DNA from 3 places in the Solibacillus sp. FSL R7-0668 genome. Region 2 is predicted to be linked to each of the others. Evidence: riboswitches for the same ligand, from Rfam matches in the RefSeq annotation. Region 2 holds a riboswitch; each other region holds the start of a gene.
The links. A riboswitch is a leader RNA that binds a small molecule or an ion and turns the genes downstream of it on or off. The one in region 2 is predicted to bind S-adenosylmethionine.

Region 1 (6,603 bases), 3.2 Mb from region 2:
CCAAATGCTGGCTCTTCATTGACGATCGCCTCAAACACGACTTGTAGGCCCTTCTCTGCTAAAACCTCGTCCATTGACTCTGTCATTAAATGCTTTGTGCCCGGTACACGCTCACGGCTCGCATCTGTTACCAAAATCTTTGCGACCTCTAGCTCAACGCCTAACTTTTCGCGGAGCTCCTGCCTCTTCTCATTTAAAATATGGTAAATCCCCTGACCTACTGTGCCAAATCCTAAAATGGCTGCCTTGATTGTTGCCATGCCTTTCTCCTCCAAATTCAAAAAACAAACGATATTCAATTTCACCTCGGCGTAATTGCGTCCGAGAAATTAATAAATAATTCAAATAATTTATCTTAAAGAAAATTCTATCCTATATAATACACGAAAACAAGAAAAATCTCTCCTAGAAAGACATTTGTTTTCTGTAAAAAGTCATTAATCATTCAAATCTTATTATAAAATAGCAAAAAGCACCGGCAAGGGGGACTTACCAGTGCTTGAGAAATATTTCAAACGGCCACATTTACTAAATTATAGGTACGTAAACGGTAGGCAGTTAAAATTTTATGCATCACAATTTCTTCTTTCACTGAAAAATTAGGCACTGCGTATGGGCGTTGCACTAATTGAAATTCACCATATTTTAAAAACCATTCTTTTGCAGGTTCTAAAATATGTGCTGTACCATGCTCTTTATATTCATCTGCTACTTCTTGTACCGTGTAGCCAAATTTGAGAAAATCATGAGTTGTTTCTGAGAAAGCATGGTGTCCAAAAACGCTGTGCCACATCGCATTCACATCCGCCAAAATTTGTTGGATTGAACAAGCGTTCACGAATTCCTTTTCTTCATTTAATTCATAGATGATGTAAGCAGCAACGTTTTGTGCGCTATAAACTTTTCCCATGTTGAACAACTCCTTTTCGTTTATTTGTGAATATCAACTTATATTCCTATTGTATTACTTGGTTTTAAGGTTGTCAATAAAACTCATTAAAATACTAGGGATTAATTATTAGAAAATTCGCTTGTATTTCGAATGGGAACTTACAAGCGAGTTTCTTCTATTATATTAAGCGTTTATAGCTGTTGCTACCTTAGCTAATGCTTGTTCTAAATCTGCAATAATATCTTCTGCTGCTTCTAGGCCGATCGATAAGCGAATGAGCTCCTCTGATACGCCTGCAATTTTCAATTCTTCCACAGATAGCTGTTGGTGTGTTGTACTTGCTGGGTGAATAATTAACGAACGCGCATCCCCTACGTTTGCTACGTGTGAGAATAATTGCACATTATCAATGACTTGACGCCCTGCTTCACGTCCACCTTTAATACCGAATGTAATGATTGAGCCGAAGCCATTTTTTAAATACTTTTTCGCTAAGTCATGTGTAGCAAAATCTTCAAAGCCATTGTAGTTGACGTATTCCACGAATGGGTGGTTTTTTAAATACTCGGCTACTTTTTGTGTGTTTTCATTATGACGGACAATACGCAAATGAAGCGTTTCTAGCCCTTGTAAGAAGTTAAATGCTGCGTCTGCTGATAAAGTCGGACCAAAATCGCGTAGTAATTGTACACGAAGCTTTGTGGCAAATGCTGCAGCACGAGTGTCAATTCCATAACGAATTCCGTGATAAGAAGCGTCTGGCTCTGTATAGCCTGGGTGCTTGCCCTGTGTCCAATCAAATTTACCGGCATCTACTACGACACCACCAATTGTAGTACCGTGACCGCCAATCCATTTTGTTGCAGAGTGAATGACAACATCCGCGCCAAACTCAATTGGGTTACTACCATATGGCGAAGCAAATGTGCTATCGATTAATAATGGTAGACCGTTATCATGCGCGATATTTGCTACCGCTTCAATATCTAATACCTTTAAGCTCGGGTTACCAATAATTTCTGCGTATACTGCTTTTGTCTTGTCAGTAATCGCTGCACGGAAGTTTTCTGGATCGGATTCATCCACAAATTTCACTGTAATACCGTAGCGAGGTAATGTTGTCGCAAATAAATTATACGTACCACCATAAAGTGAACCCGCTGCCACGATTTCATCGCCCGCGCCCGCTAAGTTTAAGATTGAAAACGCTACTGCCGCTGCACCAGATGAAAGTGCTACTGCCGCTGTTCCGCCTTCTAATAACGCCACGCGCTCTTCAAAAGCACCTACAGTTGGGTTCATAATGCGTGAATAAATATTCCCCGGCTCTTCTAATGCAAAAAGACGTTGCGCATGAGCAGTGTCCTTAAATGCATAAGCCGTCGAGCGGTAAATCGGGACAGCAATCGCACCTGTTACTGGATCTGGCTTTTGACCTCCATGTAGTAATAATGTTTCTGGTCGTAAGTTTGTCATTATATTGCCTCCTAAAATTAATCGATGGTGAAATCGGTGTTATTTTGAGGAGGGTCCATTTTTAAATGAAAAAAGGGAGACCCTCTTCAGTTAAGAAGAGCGTCCCCCGCATATGAGCAAGTTAACCTCCTCTTATCTGCCAAAATGATTGTTCATTTTGTAGGACGTAGCACCTTAGTCAGTTCATCACTCACTGGTTGCTGGGCTTTCATAGGGCCTATTCCCTCAGCCGCTCTTGATAAGAGATATGTGATTTATGTTCCATCGTTGTTTCACAGTATAAAACAGAACATTTCCATTCGTCAATATGAAATTCATAAATTTTCTGAAATTTATTTTTTCTCTTTTTCTGAACACTCAATCCAACCAAGTAAAAAACGCATATTTTTCTATTTTAACTTAAATATTTCTATCTTTCTCCTTTAATCTAGCTAGTAATTTATTTATTTTAAAACAATAAAATTCACTAAATATTAACATCAGGAATCTCCATTTATTGCTATAATAAACAATGACAAATACTTTATTTTACATATCTTTGTTGAGATAACACATTGATACTTATACAAGTCATCTTGTCATATCTTTATCTCTAGAAAATGTCTTCACCCAAATTATTATACAAAACAAAACTTTATAGAGTGAAAAGGAGGCTATTATAATGGCAGCAATCAGTGAAAAAAATTCAAGTTCCACTGAACAAAAACGTAATTTAAAGCCGCTTTGGATTTTACTTGCATTTGCCGCACTCATTACGATTACGCTCTTACCAAATGACGGTGATTTACCTGTTGCTGGTCAACGAGCCTTAGCGATTTTAGCATTTGCCGTTATTTTATGGGTAACTGAAGCGGTAGCATACCCGGTTAGCTCAGCCATGATTTTAGCATTAATCGCTGTGCTCCTTGGTTTGGCACCAAGTATGGAAGATCCATCTGTTCAAATGGGGACAAGCAGTGCACTAAAATTAGCATTAGGTGGTTTTAGTAGCTCGGCGGTCGCACTTGTTGGGATGGCGCTCTTTTTAGCAGCTGCGATGCAAATTACTAATTTACATAAACGAATCGCACTTTGGGTATTATCATTAGTTGGAACAAAAACAAATGCATTAGTATTTGGTGCGATTTTAGTCGCAATCGTTTTAGCATTCGTTGTACCAAGTGCAACAGCTCGAGCGGGTGCAGTTGTACCGATTTTATTAGGAATTGTCGCGGCATTTGGTTTAACTAAGGAAAGTAAGCTTGCCGCATTATTAGTCATTACCGCAGCACAGGCTGTTTCGATTTGGAATATCGGGATTAAAACAGCAGCAGCACAAAACTTAATTGCACTTGGCTTCATTAAAACAGAATTCGGTATCGATATTACATGGGGCGAGTGGTTCATGTATGCTGCGCCATTTTCTGCCATCATGTCCGTTGTTTTATTCTTCGTCATGATCAAATTAATCAAACCGGAAACAGATAATATTTCAAGCGGTAAAGATGTCATCCGCAAGCAGTTAACAGAGCTTGGCCCATTAAAACGCAAAGAAATAACATTAATCATTACAACATTAGTCCTTTTATTCTTCTGGGCAACAGAAGGTAAAGTACATCCATTCGATACAACAACCGTAACAATTATCGCGATTGCCTTTTTATTAGCTCCTAAAGTAGGCGTGTTCAACTGGCAAGAAGCTTCTAGCCGTATTGACTGGGGTACATTAATTGTCTTTGCGGTAGGGATTTCATTAGGTACTACATTATTAAACACAAAAGGGGCCGCTTGGTTATCCGATACGATTTTCGGCTCACTTGGCCTAGATACAATGCCGATTTTAGCAACAATCGCATTAGTCACAATCTTTAACATCGTGATTCACTTAGGCTTCGCATCCGCAACAAGTTTAGCTTCGGCGCTAATTCCGGTATTTATCGCATTAGCCTTAAGCTTACCAATACCGGTTGAAAACCAAATTGGCTTCGTTCTGATTCAGCAATTCGTCATTTGCTTCGGTTTCTTATTACCTGTAAGTGCGCCACAAAACATGCTCGCTTATGGTACCGGTGCATTCACAACAAAGGATTTCTTAAAATCAGGGATTCCATTAACCATTTTCGGCTTTATCTTAATTATCATTTTCAGTGCAACTTATTGGAAATGGCTCGGATTATTGTAATCGACTTCAATCCGAAAATTGACTAAAATAAGCTTAAAGGAGAAATCCTTTAAGCTTTTTTTATTAGCAATACATACAAGGGAGATGTTCACGTGGAAACTAGAGAATTATTACGTAGTCACTCATCTGTTCGGAAATATACAGGCGAGGAAATTTCAAAGGAAACCGTTATCGACTTAATCGAAACCGCTCAAATGGCCGCAAGCTCACATTTCGTACAAGCCTATAGCGTCATTTGGGTAACAGATGAAGAGAAAAAGAAACAGCTTGGCGAACTATCAAAAAATGAATTTCAATTTGGAACAGCGGGCGCATCATTCCTATTTTGCGTAGACTTCAAGCGACTACATGTGGCTGGGAAAATGCATGGTGTCGACATCGTAGCGGATTCTGCTGAAAACGTACTTGTTGGGGTTGCGGATGTATCATTATTCGCACAAAACTTTGTTATCGCAGCAGAGTCGATGGGCTACGGCATTTGCTATATTGGCGGTGCACGTACAAATCCAAAAGAAATTAGCGAGCTATTCAATTTACCTGAATATGTGTTCCCTCTGTTTGCGATGACTATCGGTACACCAACGAAACGCAACGAAACAAAGCCGCGTTTGCCGGTAGCAGCCGTCCTACATGAAAACAGCTATGATGTGGAAAAATATGATACATTACTTGCTGAATATGATGCGACAATGGAAAGCTACTACGCAAGCCGTTCATCCAATCAAAAGCTAGCTACTTGGACAAAGCAAATGGCCGATTTCCTCATTGATCAAAAACGTCCGTTCATTAAAGACTTCTTAGCATCACAAGGCTTTACTTGGAAATAATAATTATAAGATACACCCTTTAAACTAAAGCGGTGTATCTTTTTTGTTTTTAAAAAATTTGATTCTATTTTAATATATGCCTATAATAGCAACAGGATAATAGAACTAAAAGCATTTATTATTTCTATGGAGATTTGGTCTGTTTTACGAAATAGCTTAACATAAAAATAAAGGAATGATTTAAAATGAGCATCACGATTACATCCAAATCACATTTAAAAACGATACGCCGATATCCTCTACAGATCGCAACGCTCAATGAAAATTTGAAAGTGCTGCATGATCAAATCGCACCACATATCGATGCATCAAAATACGAAGCCATTTCCTCCTATGCCAACCAATATATCTCGCATACGCATATTTGGAATCTCAAATTCTACAATAATCTCGAAAACCCTGAAGTGGCCTTGATGCAGATTTTCCATCTAAAATTCATTTTACTTGCTGAGCCTGCTCACCTACACACATCCATTCGCTCCAATTTAGAGGAGTTAACGAATAAATTTCATCATATGATGCTTTACTCAAATGAGCAGTTAATCTTACGTGAAGGTAAGATACGTGACTATATCCATAACTATGAGCAGCAAAATAATAAGCATTAAGCATCCAATGGAATCTTGTAACAAGAAAATTTAGTAAAAAAATCAATCTATTGTACCTAAAACCACTAGTACTATTTTTGGTAGAATATTGTTAGGAAACTGTCAGGAGGATTTCAAATGAGTTCAAATTTTGTAGCGAAATCAATGGAGCGTCAGCACTTAAAATCTGTACGCAAGCTATCCTTACAAATTGTCGATATTAACACCGCGCTAAAGGACATCCATCAGCAGCTCGCACCGCATATCGATGACATAAAATACGAAGCAGCCACTACCTATGTAAATCAATATATTTCACACACACATATTTGGAACATCAAATTTGTCTGCAATTTAGAAGATCCCGAAGTCGCATTGATGCAGCTGTTCCATTTAAAATACATATTAGATCATGAGCCTGCCGAGTTATACCAACATGCCCGTAAAGTGTTGGCTGAACAACGTCAAAAGTTCTTAAAGATTACGTTGTATTCAAACGAGCATATCGAAATGCGTCGCAAGAAAATGCTTGATTATATAAGGGATTTTGAAAAAATAAAAGGAGAACGCTAAAATCGCGCTCTCCTTTTTGCTATAAGCCTTTAATTTGCAATGCTTTTATCGGCTGGAAGGTCTCTCCAGTTTTGGCGTAGGTGATTG
Region 2 (6,603 bases):
GCCGCAATTTCAGAGCAAACAAATGCGTCCTTCCATCAATTGACTAGCCAATCAGAAGTGATGGTTGCATATGTAAAAAAAGCGATAAACTATTCTGAAATGACAACTGAGCAGGCGCATCAAGGAAAGACTCAAATTCAGCAGCAAGCCGTTAGTATGAAGGCAATTCAACATTCAGTGGAAATCATTTCCGAGGAAATGGACAAGATGGCAGAAATCTCAAAAGAAATGGAATCTACCATGAGCATCGTATCAGATGTTGCCAACCAAACGAATTTATTAGCATTAAATGCGGCGATTGAAGCGGCACGTGCTGGAGAAGCTGGGAAAGGCTTTGCAGTAGTATCAGGAGAGGTACGCAAGCTTTCAGAGCAAACGAAGGAATCTGCAACGAATGTGGCAGCGTTACTGCGTAATACACATATTCGCACAACCAAGCTTCAAGAATCACTAAAAGAAATTAAAGCAGCGGTCAGTAATGGCGAAGAAAGTATGCATGATACAGAAATACAGTTTAATGCCATTGTAGAATCTGTGCAGGCAGCAAAGGCGCAAAACCATTTAGTAGAACAAGAATCGGAGCAAATTGGCGAGGTTATTTTAGAACTAGGCAGTGCGTTTGATGAAGTAACTTACGCAGCCGATGCATTAGCCAATGTTTCGCAGTCCTTAAAAGATTAATCATTAGCGCATGTTAAAGGAATCATTTAGCATGCGCTTTTGCTTTTGTTAAGGAAAATATAGATATTCGCATTGTGTATAACATTTTCGTAAGGATTTACTTTACGTCTAGGCTAAAGCGCCAACTCCTCGGTCATTTCGAACCCTCCTGCAAAAGTGGTGGAGCGTTTACTTTTGCGTCGGGCCCTACAATGCCTGAGGTTCACACGATGTGAGTCATTGGGAGCATGCCACATGGACTTGGCGTTTTGCTCACTCGGAGTTGGAAGGGCGCTTTAGCACTTTTGTTCTTTATATACAAATTTGTAATATCCGTCAGTCCAATTTTTCGTTGGAAAAGCTTATACTTAACACAAGAGGAAGAGTGCGAATGTATAGGAGCGATTAAATGATGAAAACAATAGTAGTGGTAGGCGGCGGAATTACAGGCTTAACAACGATGCATTATTTGAGTAAACTAATGGTCGAACAAAATGTTGAAGCACGATTAGTAGTAGTTGAAAGAAATAACTATTTAGGAGGAAAAATTCATTCAGAACATGAAGGTGGCTTCATTATGGAAACGGGTGCGGATTCCATCGTGGCGCGTCATCCGGGAGTGCTAGAGCTCGTAAAGGAATTAGAATTTGAACAAGAGCTTGTGTACAACGAGACGGGTATTTCATACATTCATACGAATAACGAGCTGCATGCGATTCCAGCGGGCTCGACATTTGGCATTCCGATGAGTGTGGAGTCTTTAATGGCAAGTACGTTAATTTCAGAAGAGGGCAAGCAAAGAGCGCTAGAAGATTTGCAGCTTCCGAATAAAAATTTCACAAAAGAAAGCTCCATTGGCCAATTTTTAGAGTACTTTTTAGGAGAAGAAATTGTACGCAAGCAAATTGCCCCAGTATTAGCAGGTGTCTATTCGGGCGATTTATATCAGCTTAGCTTGAATTCAACATTGCCGTATTTAGTCGATTATAAAAATGAGTATGGTTCGATTATAAAAGGCTTTGAAGCAAATCGGGAGCAATTTGATAAAGCGGCCAATAAAAAATTTATTTCCTTTAAAACCGGTTTATCTGCGTTGATTGATCGCTTAGAGCAAACGCTGACAACCGTAGAGTTCAAGAAGAATACAGCAATACAAGCCGTTCATAAGCGCGGTGAAAAATATGATGTCGTGCTGGATCATGAAACAATTGCAGCGGATGTTGTTGTTCTTGCAACACCTAACCAAACAGTTCGAGCGGTTTTACAAGATCCGGTCATCGATGAGCAACTTGAAAAATTCACCAATGCTTCTGCATTAACGATGTATGTGGGCTTTGATGTGGCAGATAGCGTCCTGCCAGCAGATGGTACCGGCTTTATCGTCTCACACCATTCCGATTTAGTGTGCAATGCTTCTACATGGACAAGCCGTAAATGGAAGCATACATCTGCAGAAGGCAATTTACTTGTCCGTCTTTTCTATAAGAACATTAACCCACGCTACGAGCAATTAGCGGCGATGACGGATGAAGAGCTGACACAAGTGGCACTGGAAGACATCAAGTTAAGTCTTGGGATTGAAGCAGAGCCGACAGTTGTGAAGGTGACTAAATGGATCGACAAAATGCCACGCTATGATTTGGCACATAATGAAGCATTAGGTGTTGTTGTAAGGGAGTTAGCACAGCGCTATCCGAATGTGTTACTAGCTGGCTGTTCATATTTTGGTGTAGGTATTGGGGCATGTATCCAAAATGGTAAAAAAACAGCCGATCAAATCTTATCGAAAATCATCTAATAATTAGAACAACAGCCAATTCGTCAAGATGAAGCGCTTCCAATGTTTGAAGTTTCACTTTATTTGCATAAAGGGTTGACGAGCGTGTGCGATAACGGTATGATTCACTTAATTATTTGAAAAATTCATAAAATTTCTTATCAAGAGAAGTAGAGGGAACTGGCCCGATGAAGCTTCAGCAACCAACAATATGTCAGGTGCTAAATCCAGTTGGCGCATGCCAGAAGATGAGAAGGAAACTAAATTCTTTAAGATAGAAGCCTTCTTTTTATATGAAAAGAAGGCTTTTTCGTATAGCTAATAAACTGAAAATACTGTGAATGATGGAGTGATGGCGATGGGTTTATTACAAGATTTAAAGACGAAGGTATTAACGGCGGATGGGGCAATTGGGACATTATTATATTCATATGGACTGGATTATTGTCATGAGGAAATGAATATTGCCCGTCCTGAAATTATTGAAAAAATTCATGGGGAATACATTGCCGCTGGTGCAGACATTATTCAGACGAATACATATGGTGCCAATGCCATTAAACTAGCTCGCTATGGCTATGAGGGACGTGTGCAGGAATTTAACGAAGCGGCATTAGCGATTGCCAAGCGCGCGGCAGCACCAGGTGGACAATATGTGCTTGCGACAATTGGCGGGATTCGTGGCATTCGCAAAAGCGACGCAACATTAGAAGAAATTTTAGCCGCTTTTCAAGAACAGGTTGAAGTGTTATTAGCGGGTGAACCAGACGGCTTTTTATTAGAAACCTACTATGATTTTGAAGAGTTATCACATAGTGTTCATTTGCTACGTTCTTTAACGGATTTACCGATTATTGCCCAGGTAACGATGCAAGAGGCGGGGATCTTGAAAAATGGTATGTCGTTAAATGAAGCATTGCATGACCTTGAAAGATTGGGTGCAGACATCGTTGGTAGTAACTGTCGCCTTGGCCCTTTCCATACGATTCAAGCATTTGAACGTGTAAATTTACCGGAAAAGGCTTATCTTTCGGCTTATCCCAATGCCTCACTATTAGATGTGGAGGACGGGCGCATTGTCTATGAATCCGAAACCGATTATTTTGCGCGTGCCGCAGTAGAGTTAGTCAATCAAGGGGTACGTTTAATCGGAGGCTGCTGTGGGACAACACCAAAGCATATTGCGGCTGCTAAAAAGCGCTTAGCACAGCTGGCGCCATTAGAGGAAAAGAAGAAAATGCCAGGATGGACAGAATTTGTACGTGTTGCAGAACCGCGAAAATTCGAGCCGCTGCACGAAAAAGTAAAGCGTGAGCGTTCCGTAATTGTGGAGCTAGACACACCACGTCATTTAGAAATTGATGGCTTTGTCGAAGGCGCAAAACAATTAGCAGATGCGGGTGCAGATGTTGTCATGATGGCTGATAATTCCTTGGCTTCTCCACGCATTAGTAATATTGCAATGGCGGCTATCTTAAAGGAACAGGGCATTCGTTCATTACCGCATTTAACTTGTCGTGACCGTAATTTAATTGGTCTACAGTCGCACTTAATGGGGCTGGACGCACTTGAACTGCACGATATTCTCGTTGTAACAGGTGACCCGACAAAGGTAGGCGATTTCCCAGGAGCAACAAGCGTGTATGATGTGTCATCAATGGAGCTAATTTCACTTATTAAACAATTAAATAAAGGGATGTCATTTACCGGGAAAACTTTACGTAAACAGTCGAACTTCTCTGTAGCGGCAGCATTTAACCCCAATGTCCGTGTATTAGATCGAGCGGTACAGCGCTTAGAGAAGAAAATTGAGCACGGTGCGGATTATTTCATCTCACAGCCGGTTTACACAAAAGAAAAAATCATCGAAATCTACGAGGCAACAAAGCATTTAGAAACACCGATTTATATTGGGATTATGCCACTTACCTCGTCTCGTAGTGCCGAGTTTTTACATCATGAGGTGCCAGGAATTAAACTATCAGACGATGTACTCGCACGTATGGCAGCATGTGGCGATGATAAAGAAGCTGCAACGAAAGAGGGCTTAGCAATCGCAGAAGAGCTACTTGATACAGCCTGTCAGTATTTCAATGGAATTTATTTAATTACACCGTTTTTACGCTACGATATGACGCTGCATTTAATGGATTACGTCAAACAGTACGACGCGAAACGCAAAGGAGAAAAAACAAATGTCGAAACATCCAATTCATGAGCAATTACAAAAAAGAATATTAATCATCGATGGTGCCATGGGGACGATGCTACAGGCTGAAAATTTAACATACGAAGATTTCGGTGGCGAGGATTTAGATGGCTGTAACGAAAACCTAGTCATCACACGTCCTGATGTGTTAGGGAAAATTCATCGTGCGTATTTAGAAGCTGGTGCAGATATTATTTGTACGAATACATTTGGTGCGACACCGCTTGTATTGAATGAATATGACTTAGGGCATAAGGCTGTTGAAATTAATACACGAGCTGTAGAACTAGCAGTAGAGGCAGCACGTGAGTATTCAACACCAGAATGGCCTCGTTTTGTTGCAGGTGCGATTGGCCCAACAACAAAAACCTTATCCGTAACAGGTGGTATTACATTTGAAGAATTAGAAGAAAACTTTTATATACAGGCCAAAACATTAATTGAGGCCGGCTCGGATTTATTACTACTTGAAACATCACAAGATATGCTAAATGTAAAGGCTGGTACAATTGCCATTCATCGTGCATTTACTGAATTAGGGAAAGAGCTTCCCGTGATGATTTCCGGAACAATTGAGCCGATGGGAACAACATTAGCTGGTCAATCCATTGAAGCATTTTACATTTCAATCGAGCATATTAAGCCATTATCGGTTGGATTAAACTGTGCGACAGGCCCAGAATTTATGACGGATCATATTCGTTCATTAGCAGAGCTTTCAAATGGCTATATTAGTTGTTATCCGAATGCGGGGCTTCCTGATGAAGAAGGCTGCTATCATGAAACGCCGGATTCATTATCGAAAAAGCTACAAGGTTTTGCTGAAAAAGGCTGGTTAAATATTGTAGGGGGCTGCTGTGGGACAACACCAGCGCATATTGCTGCCATTCGAGAGGCTGTAGCAAGTTATGCACCGCGCAAGCCAAAAGAAACAACACATGGTCATGTCGTTTCAGGAATTGAGCCATTGCAATACGATGAATCGATGCGTCCATTGTTTATTGGAGAGCGTACAAACGTAATTGGTTCACGTAAATTTAAAAACTTGATTATTGATGGAAAATTTGAGGAAGCAGCCGAAATTGCCCGTGCGCAAGTGAAAAACGGTGCACATGTTATTGATATTTGCTTAGCTAATCCTGACCGCGATGAAGTTGAGGATATGAAAAACTTCATGCAGGAAGTAGTGAAGAAGGTCAAAGTGCCACTTGTCATTGACTCAACGGACGAGAAGGTAATGGAAGAGGCATTGAAGTTTTCACAAGGGAAGGCCATCATTAACTCAATCAACCTAGAAGATGGCGAAGAACGCTTTGATGCAGTGATGCCACTTGTCAAAAAATATGGTGCAGCGCTTGTTGTGGGAACAATCGATGAAGTTGGGATGGCTGTAACACGCGAGAAAAAATTGGAAGTGGCACAGCGTTCATTTAAACTATTAACGGAAAAATGGGGCATGTCACCAGAGGATATTATTTTCGACCCATTAATGTTCCCAGTTGGTACAGGGGATGAACAATATATTGGAGCGGCGGAAGAAACAATTGAGGGCATTCGCTTAATTAAAGAAAACTTACCAGGCTGCTTAACGGTGCTTGGTGTAAGTAATGTATCATTCGGCTTACCACCAGTTGGGCGTGAAGTGTTAAATGCGGTGTATTTATATCACTGTACACAAGCGGGCTTAGATTATGCGATTGTCAATACGGAAAAATTAGAGCGTTATGCATCGATTCCAGAGGAGGAAATTAAATTAGCAAATGATTTAATTTTCAATACGAATGATGAAACACTTGCCGTATTTACCGACTTTTATCGTGATAAAAAGAAAGATGCGGTTGTGAAGGAATTACCAGCAACAGTAGAGGAACGACTTGCGTACTATATTTTAGAAGGTACAAAAGAAGGGCTAATTGAAGATTTAGATGCGGCGCGTCAAATTTTTGATACGCCTTTA
Region 3 (6,603 bases), 1.7 Mb from region 2:
TGTGGGATGTATATGGTCGCAAATTTAGGGATTGGCCCACGTGACACATTAATGTTACTGCTTGTTCACCGCCTTGGCTGGACAGTTAACCGTGCACGCACAACAATTGAGGTTACCGTAGCAATCATTGGTTTTTTACTAGGTGGTCCAATTGGTGTAGGTACCGTCTTTATGGCATTGGGCTTAGGACCTGTTGTTCAATGGGCTTTACGATTAAATGAAAAACTATTTTTCCGCGCTTCAGGAACGGAAAGTGCGATTTTATAAGGGATTGTAGGCTTGCTCATAACGCCTTAAACTTATCAACTGAGCTAGTGTGAATGCGGTGTATGACCGAATTCATGCTAGCTTTTTTCCTTTATTTATTACAAATTTGTGTATATTGCCTCCATTGGCACTATTTCCTTTTCGTTTTTAGAAAAAAGGTGCATAGTTTAAGGTGGAGGTGTTTGTAAATGATACATATCGAAAACATTAAGCTCTATCGCAATGAAAAATTAATTTTGGACCGATTAAATTGGCAGGTTGAAAAAAATCAACATTGGGCCATTTTAGGCTTAAACGGCTCTGGCAAAACCACTTTATTAAAGGTCATTAATGGCTATATCTGGCCAAACGAAGGCAAAGTACAAGTATTAGGTGAAACCTATGGCGAGACCTATATTCCGAAACTGCGTCGTCGAATTGGCTGGGTCAGCAATGCGATGATTGATAATTTAAACTGGCAGGATAATGCCATTGAAATTGTGTTAAGTGGCAAATTTGGAGCGTTACGCTTATTTGAGGAAGTGAGTGAAGCCGAAATTGAAGAAGCAGTACGGATTATGAAACAATTTAACTGTGATCACTTAGCGAATAAAACATTCGAGTATTTATCACAAGGCGAACGTCAACGCATTCAGATTTCACGCGCAATTATGGCCAATCCGGACATTCTCATTTTAGATGAACCGTGTGGTGGCTTAGATATCATAGAACGAGAAAATTTACTACAAACAATCGAACAAATTGCAGGTCGTGAAAACTGCCCAACCCTTATCTATGTCACCCATCATGTAGAAGAAATATTGCCCTGTTTCCAGCATGTGCTATTGATGAAAGATGGTAAGGACGCTGCTACTGGTACACGTGAGCAAATTTTAACCGAGCCCGTATTAAGCAACTTCTTTGGTCGTGACGTAAGCTTACAAATCCAACGTGACCGCGCCTGGATAGCGGTAAAATAAGCTTTCAAATAAAAACGCACTCAGACGAATTGAATGAGGTTATACCCACCTCACCTACATTTCATTTCGTCTGAGCTGCGATTCGCTACTTAAATATGAAACTCAATCTGCTCCTCTACATAATGCCAATCATATGGTGTTTCTTGATATACATAATAATTTAGCCAGTTGTAAAATAATAAATGCGAGTGTGCACGCCAAACATTTTTCGGCGCTTGCTGTGGGTCATTATTTGGGAAGTAATTGACCGGAATCTCTGTATTTTCTGGATCTTTTTCCATGTCACGGAAATATTCATCCGATAACGTCGTCGCATCGTATTCCAGATGCCCCGTGATCATAATATGCTTATTATTTTTAGATTGCGCAATAAAGACCCCCGCATCGTCTGAATAGCTGAGTAAACGTAAATCAGGATGCGCTCTTACTTCTTCAATCGATACAGATGTATGGCGCGAATGCGGTGCGACATATTCATCGCTAAAGCCTCGCACTAAATCTACGGTTAGATCCGTAATCACATGCGAATAAATGCCCGAGCATTTTTTCGGAAGCTCAAACTTACCAATGCCAAAGTGGTGGTATAACGCCGCCTGTGCGCCCCAACAAATATGCATGATGGATGTAACGTTTTTATCAGCCCAATCCATTACCTGTGTAATTTCCTGCCAATAGCCCACTTCTTCAAATTCCATCTTTTCCACTGGTGCCCCTGTGATGATTAAACCATCATAACGACGATGCTTCACCTCATCAAAGGTTTGATAAAATGTATCTAAATGTGATTTTGATACATTTTTCGATTCATAGGTAGCCGTATTTAAAAAGGTAACATTCACTTGCAGTGGCGTATTACCTAGTAAACGTAATAACTGTAGCTCCGTTTTTTCTTTCTCAGGCATTAAGTTAAACACCAAAATATTTAATGGTCGGATTTGTTGTGTTTTCGCGCGGTCCTCTTCCATCACGAAAATTTTCTCTTGTCTTAATAGCTCGCCAGCCGGTAAACTTTTTGGAATATTAATTGGCATCGCTTGTTCCCCCTCAATTTTTGTACATTTTATACAAATCAAAAAGCCTCTCATTTCCAGCGTAAACAGAAATGAGAGGCTTTTAAACCGAACTTATCTGCCAAGGGAAGTCCCCTTGCTGGAATTAGCACCTTTCTAACCATGTTAGAGGTTGCTGAAACATCAACGGGCCAAGTCCCTCCGCTTCTCTTGATAAGACTATTAAATTGTCATAAGTGTACCATGTTAGGCTAATTTTCGCAATAATTCTAATAAAAAATTTTTTTGAGCTATGCTTATTTACAACCAAATAAATTTCATTACAAATCCAGCTGTAATTCCTAATATGATGCTTAACATCGTACCTATTAAATAATATTCAGAAAAACTTTTATCATCAAATTGTTTGAATCTCGTTAAGGCTTTCATTGCGATTAAAAATCCAATACTAGATAAATTGTTGGATACACAAAGTATTAATATTAAATTTCTTTCTAAGATACCTATCCACATCCCAGCTTTTGGGGGTGAGTCACTAATTAAAGATATTTTTTTATTCAATTTTACATCATCTTCTATTTTAGTTACATATTGATCTAATTGTTTTTCAATATCTTTTTCATTAAAACCATCGTATTTCAAGTTTGTATTGCTCGAAGTAAACTTTCCTTCAACTGTTGTTTCTATGATTTTGTTTGTTGGTCTAAATTCTGTTAACATTTTCCCGATAAGGTGTCCAGAAAAATATGAATTTATTAACAAAATAATCAAAGTAATAATAATCTTTGATTGAAAATTCAAATCTAAAGGTTGACCTGAAGCAATAGAGTTAAATAATTTGCTTAGTTTACTTTCAAAATCGTCAAATAGAACAATAGTGAATATAACAATGCTAACAATATGAATGATTTGGTCTACGATATACAATAATGTTAGTCTCATTGAAATTTGATACTTACTAATATCCGTACGCTTTTCAATATGGTCATTTAACTTTTCTTTTGTTAAATCCGTTAATAGGTGGATTAAACAAATAATAAAAATATAAACTACCAGTAGGACATCATATTCAATTAAACCTAATATAATACTCATTATCGTTAGCATTACATATGTTAATAAATGTATCGCTACATGTTGAAAGACTGCTGCAGGTCCTTCCTTCTTTTTGGCTACCATTTCACTCGATTGAAATGGATAATCCGCTATAAAATGTCCTAATATAAATAGTAAAATTAACATTATTTATATCCCTGTCCCAATCGGAATTGCTCAATATTTCTTCTTAATTCCAGCTCGAATTTCTTCTGTTTTTCTTGTATTTTATTTTCAGGATTTAATTGTATTTCTTTTGAATTTAATAAGTCATATAAAGATTCAGAAGCATCTAATATTAAATCTGTTTTCCCCACAGTAAAATGCTCCCAAACTGTAGAAGTTGATTTATTTAATGTAAGTGCAACTTCCTTTTGTGAGCGTAAAAGACTATATAGACCTAAAATCTCTCTTTGCTTCGTTGTTTGCTTTAAAATGGCTGCACTTTGTAAATTTAGAATAGAGTTAATTAATTGACGTTCTATATTTTCAAATTTATTTAACGGGTTCATTTCTATTAATTTTGTACGAGTTTTATCTTCTTTAATTAAATTATTGGCCAATCTTGCATTTTTCACAAGCATATTATTCCACTTATCAATATCGATAGTATTTATATTATCTTCAATCACCCCAAATGAAATACCGAAATAGGGCATATTGTCTTCATATTTCCAATTATAAACCATATAATTTGCTATCACGAGTGCATTAGAATAACCCTCAACTACACAGATTATTTCATCGCCCATTCTATGTTTAACTGCTATTTTTATAGTATTGTTATTCGCTAACACATCTTGCCATTCTGATAGATACTCACTTAATTCTTGACCATTTCGAAATTTACTTGAATTTGTAACATCTAATATAAATACTGAAACCGCTGTTCCCATCCGTACCCCTCCTTCAATTATAGTATCTATATACAGTATACCGCATAAATTCGGGTTGTAGACCTAATATATTACCGATTCGGTTCTAGAACCGGATTTATTACGAATTCGGTTTGTAGACCGATTATATAGGTGCTTAATCTGGCTAATCTTGCAACAGCTTATCATTCAACTAACTTATAAACAATAGGCAAAATTCACCTGAATAGTTGACATTATCTCAAACAATAAAAAACCTGTTCTAAATAGTAATAGAACAGATTTTTTAATATAGCTGCTAAAGAGCATCTTCTATTTTCTTTTCCACTTCAAACAACAAAGCTTCCAACTGCGCATCCCACTCACCTGTTAGCGTATTATAGACGCGGGCAAACTGATGATTTTCCGCCTTCTGATGTGCGATAAAGCAAATGACTGGAACATCATTAATTTGTACAGAGTCAGAGCTTACAATGCTTGTTATTGTTGTTGACACTTCATCGTCAGCTAACGGTTGGTCTGACAATTGCTGGTGAATATATTGAATCAGCATCGCCTCATCGACCGCTACGATTTCATCAGAATAAATTGTCGGAAATACTTCCGGAAACTGCTCCAGCTCCTCAAACTGTTCTAAATCGCCTTCTAAAATGGCTTCATGCAATGGACTGTATTGTACAAAATAGCTCGTTTCATCGAGTTCTTCTTCAAAAATGCCACTCGCTAATTGGGCTTCTCCTTTAGCCGTTAACAAGTAAAACTCTTCTTTTTTTATCATCCCAAGACGCAGCATTTTATTCGTCAAATCATGAATAAATAGCGGCTCGACAAGTAAAATATCTGCTAAAAGCTCGGCATTTGTGAGCCTTGCTTTGTTAAATGAAACCAACATCATCTTCATCAAAATATCCATCGCATTGCGAATAACTGGGTGATACTTCACTTCAATTGTATGCACCGGAATGGCATAATTTATTTGCTTTTCAATTGTAACATCGTTTTGCTGTAAAATTTGCTGCTGCAATTTTTCTGTTAAACTTTGTAAATCCATACTGAACTCCTTTAACCAATTGCGTAATAGCCGTTTTGCTGCTTGACGGTATTTAATACATGTCGATACATCGTACGTACTTTTTCTGCTTTCGGACGCTCGGTAAACATGTCAACACTACCAATCATAATTAGTAGTTCACGCGCGCGCGATAACGCAACATTTAAACGACGATAATCCTTCGCAAATCCGATTTCCCCGCGCTCATTGTCATGATTTCGCACCATGCTGACAAGAATGACATCCATCTCCATTCCTTGGAATTTATCGACAGAGCCAGTTCGAATGTGTAAATGTGGCACATGGAGTTCCTGGTCAATTAAACGATTAATGCGCTTTACCTGCTCGGCATAGAACGAAATAACCCCAACTGATTTTAATGCATCCTTAGCAATTAACCCCTCAGCCTTCGCTTTTTCAGTTGCTTCATTAATTTCAAGCAGTTGCTCTTTTATTTGCGCTAATTCAGCCTCATTAAATAAACTTGACCCTTCCTTCATGCGCTGTTCAAAATTCGATTTATTGTTGGCAATATCGAGCCATAACAAATGATGATTTCGCGTAATTTTGGATGTCGTTAAATAATGATCGCGCACAGCATCCGAATCTTCTAAACCGCATTGCAAGCGTTCGGATTCCTGCTCATAAAACGGTGTGATTGTCTCCATAATGTTCGTATGCATTCGATATTGGAGGGCTAGCATCGTTTTATTTTGCGCGGGTAAATTATTGTATAAGCGTTCAAATAGCGATTCTTCGAGTAATTTTTCAAGCTCTCTTTTTTCTTCAAATGTCGTACTTTCCTTCACAACTTGCTCTAATGTTTCCTCGAACGTCGCATCGCCAACAAGCGGTGGTAGCTGATGATGATCCCCTACAAGAATAATTTTTGCCCCTTTAAGCATAGGTAGCAATAATTCAGGCGGTGTCGCTTTTGACACTTCATCAATAATGACGACATCAAAGGTTGGATAATTGTCCATGAATTCCTTATTAGCAGACGCAACACATGTTGTACCTATAACGTTCGCATGCTTTACATATAACTTTCGAATTTCGTCTAAGTCATACTCGTTTGCCTCTTTTAGCAGACCATGCCATTCATTTTGAAGCTCGGCTGTTACAGGCAACAAGTCAATTTTCACTTGCAACGTTGCGATTAACGCTTGTAAACGTTCGATTTGTGCATTTACTTCCAAAATCGCTTGCTCTGGATTTGATTTTGTTAGGAGCTCCAATTCCGCTCGACGTTTTTCAAGTTGTACACCCTCACTATTGAATGCTTTAAAGCGAGCTGTCAATTCCTCAACAGTTGCTGTACCAAGTGCAATTTGCTCATTCAGCAC

Region 1: it holds a riboswitch for S-adenosylmethionine, as region 2 does, so the genes downstream of both, MKX47_RS01715 (O-acetylhomoserine aminocarboxypropyltransferase/cysteine synthase family protein) here and MKX47_RS17775 (bifunctional homocysteine S-methyltransferase/methylenetetrahydrofolate reductase) in region 2, are expected to answer to the same signal.
Region 3: it holds a riboswitch for S-adenosylmethionine, as region 2 does, so the genes downstream of both, metA (homoserine O-acetyltransferase MetA) here and MKX47_RS17775 (bifunctional homocysteine S-methyltransferase/methylenetetrahydrofolate reductase) in region 2, are expected to answer to the same signal.

Annotation. Positions count from the first base shown of each region.
Region 1 is NZ_JBBOUU010000001.1:342,762-349,364, reverse strand. It holds gene MKX47_RS01725 (homoserine dehydrogenase) at 1-260, opposite strand, end outside; gene MKX47_RS01720 (hypothetical protein) at 512-910, opposite strand; gene MKX47_RS01715 (O-acetylhomoserine aminocarboxypropyltransferase/cysteine synthase family protein) at 1,076-2,368, opposite strand; SAM riboswitch class I at 2,498-2,613, opposite strand; gene MKX47_RS01710 (DASS family sodium-coupled anion symporter) at 3,030-4,529, shown strand; gene nfsA (oxygen-insensitive NADPH nitroreductase) at 4,622-5,356, shown strand; gene MKX47_RS01700 (hypothetical protein) at 5,542-5,964, shown strand; gene MKX47_RS01695 (hypothetical protein) at 6,082-6,516, shown strand; gene MKX47_RS01690 (hypothetical protein) at 6,536-6,603, opposite strand, start outside.
Region 2 is NZ_JBBOUU010000001.1:3,568,185-3,574,787, reverse strand. It holds gene MKX47_RS17785 (globin-coupled sensor protein) at 1-681, shown strand, start outside; gene hemG (protoporphyrinogen oxidase) at 1,073-2,458, shown strand; SAM riboswitch class I at 2,593-2,692, shown strand; gene MKX47_RS17775 (bifunctional homocysteine S-methyltransferase/methylenetetrahydrofolate reductase) at 2,796-4,655, shown strand; gene metH (methionine synthase) at 4,633-6,603, shown strand, end outside.
Region 3 is NZ_JBBOUU010000001.1:1,854,262-1,860,864, reverse strand. It holds gene MKX47_RS09020 (YczE/YyaS/YitT family protein) at 1-267, shown strand, start outside; gene MKX47_RS09015 (ABC transporter ATP-binding protein) at 456-1,226, shown strand; gene metA (homoserine O-acetyltransferase MetA) at 1,316-2,257, opposite strand; SAM riboswitch class I at 2,348-2,456, opposite strand; gene MKX47_RS09005 (DUF3307 domain-containing protein) at 2,537-3,478, opposite strand; gene MKX47_RS09000 (hypothetical protein) at 3,478-4,227, opposite strand; gene MKX47_RS08995 (nucleoside-diphosphate sugar epimerase) at 4,505-5,257, opposite strand; gene MKX47_RS08990 (AAA domain-containing protein) at 5,269-6,603, opposite strand, start outside.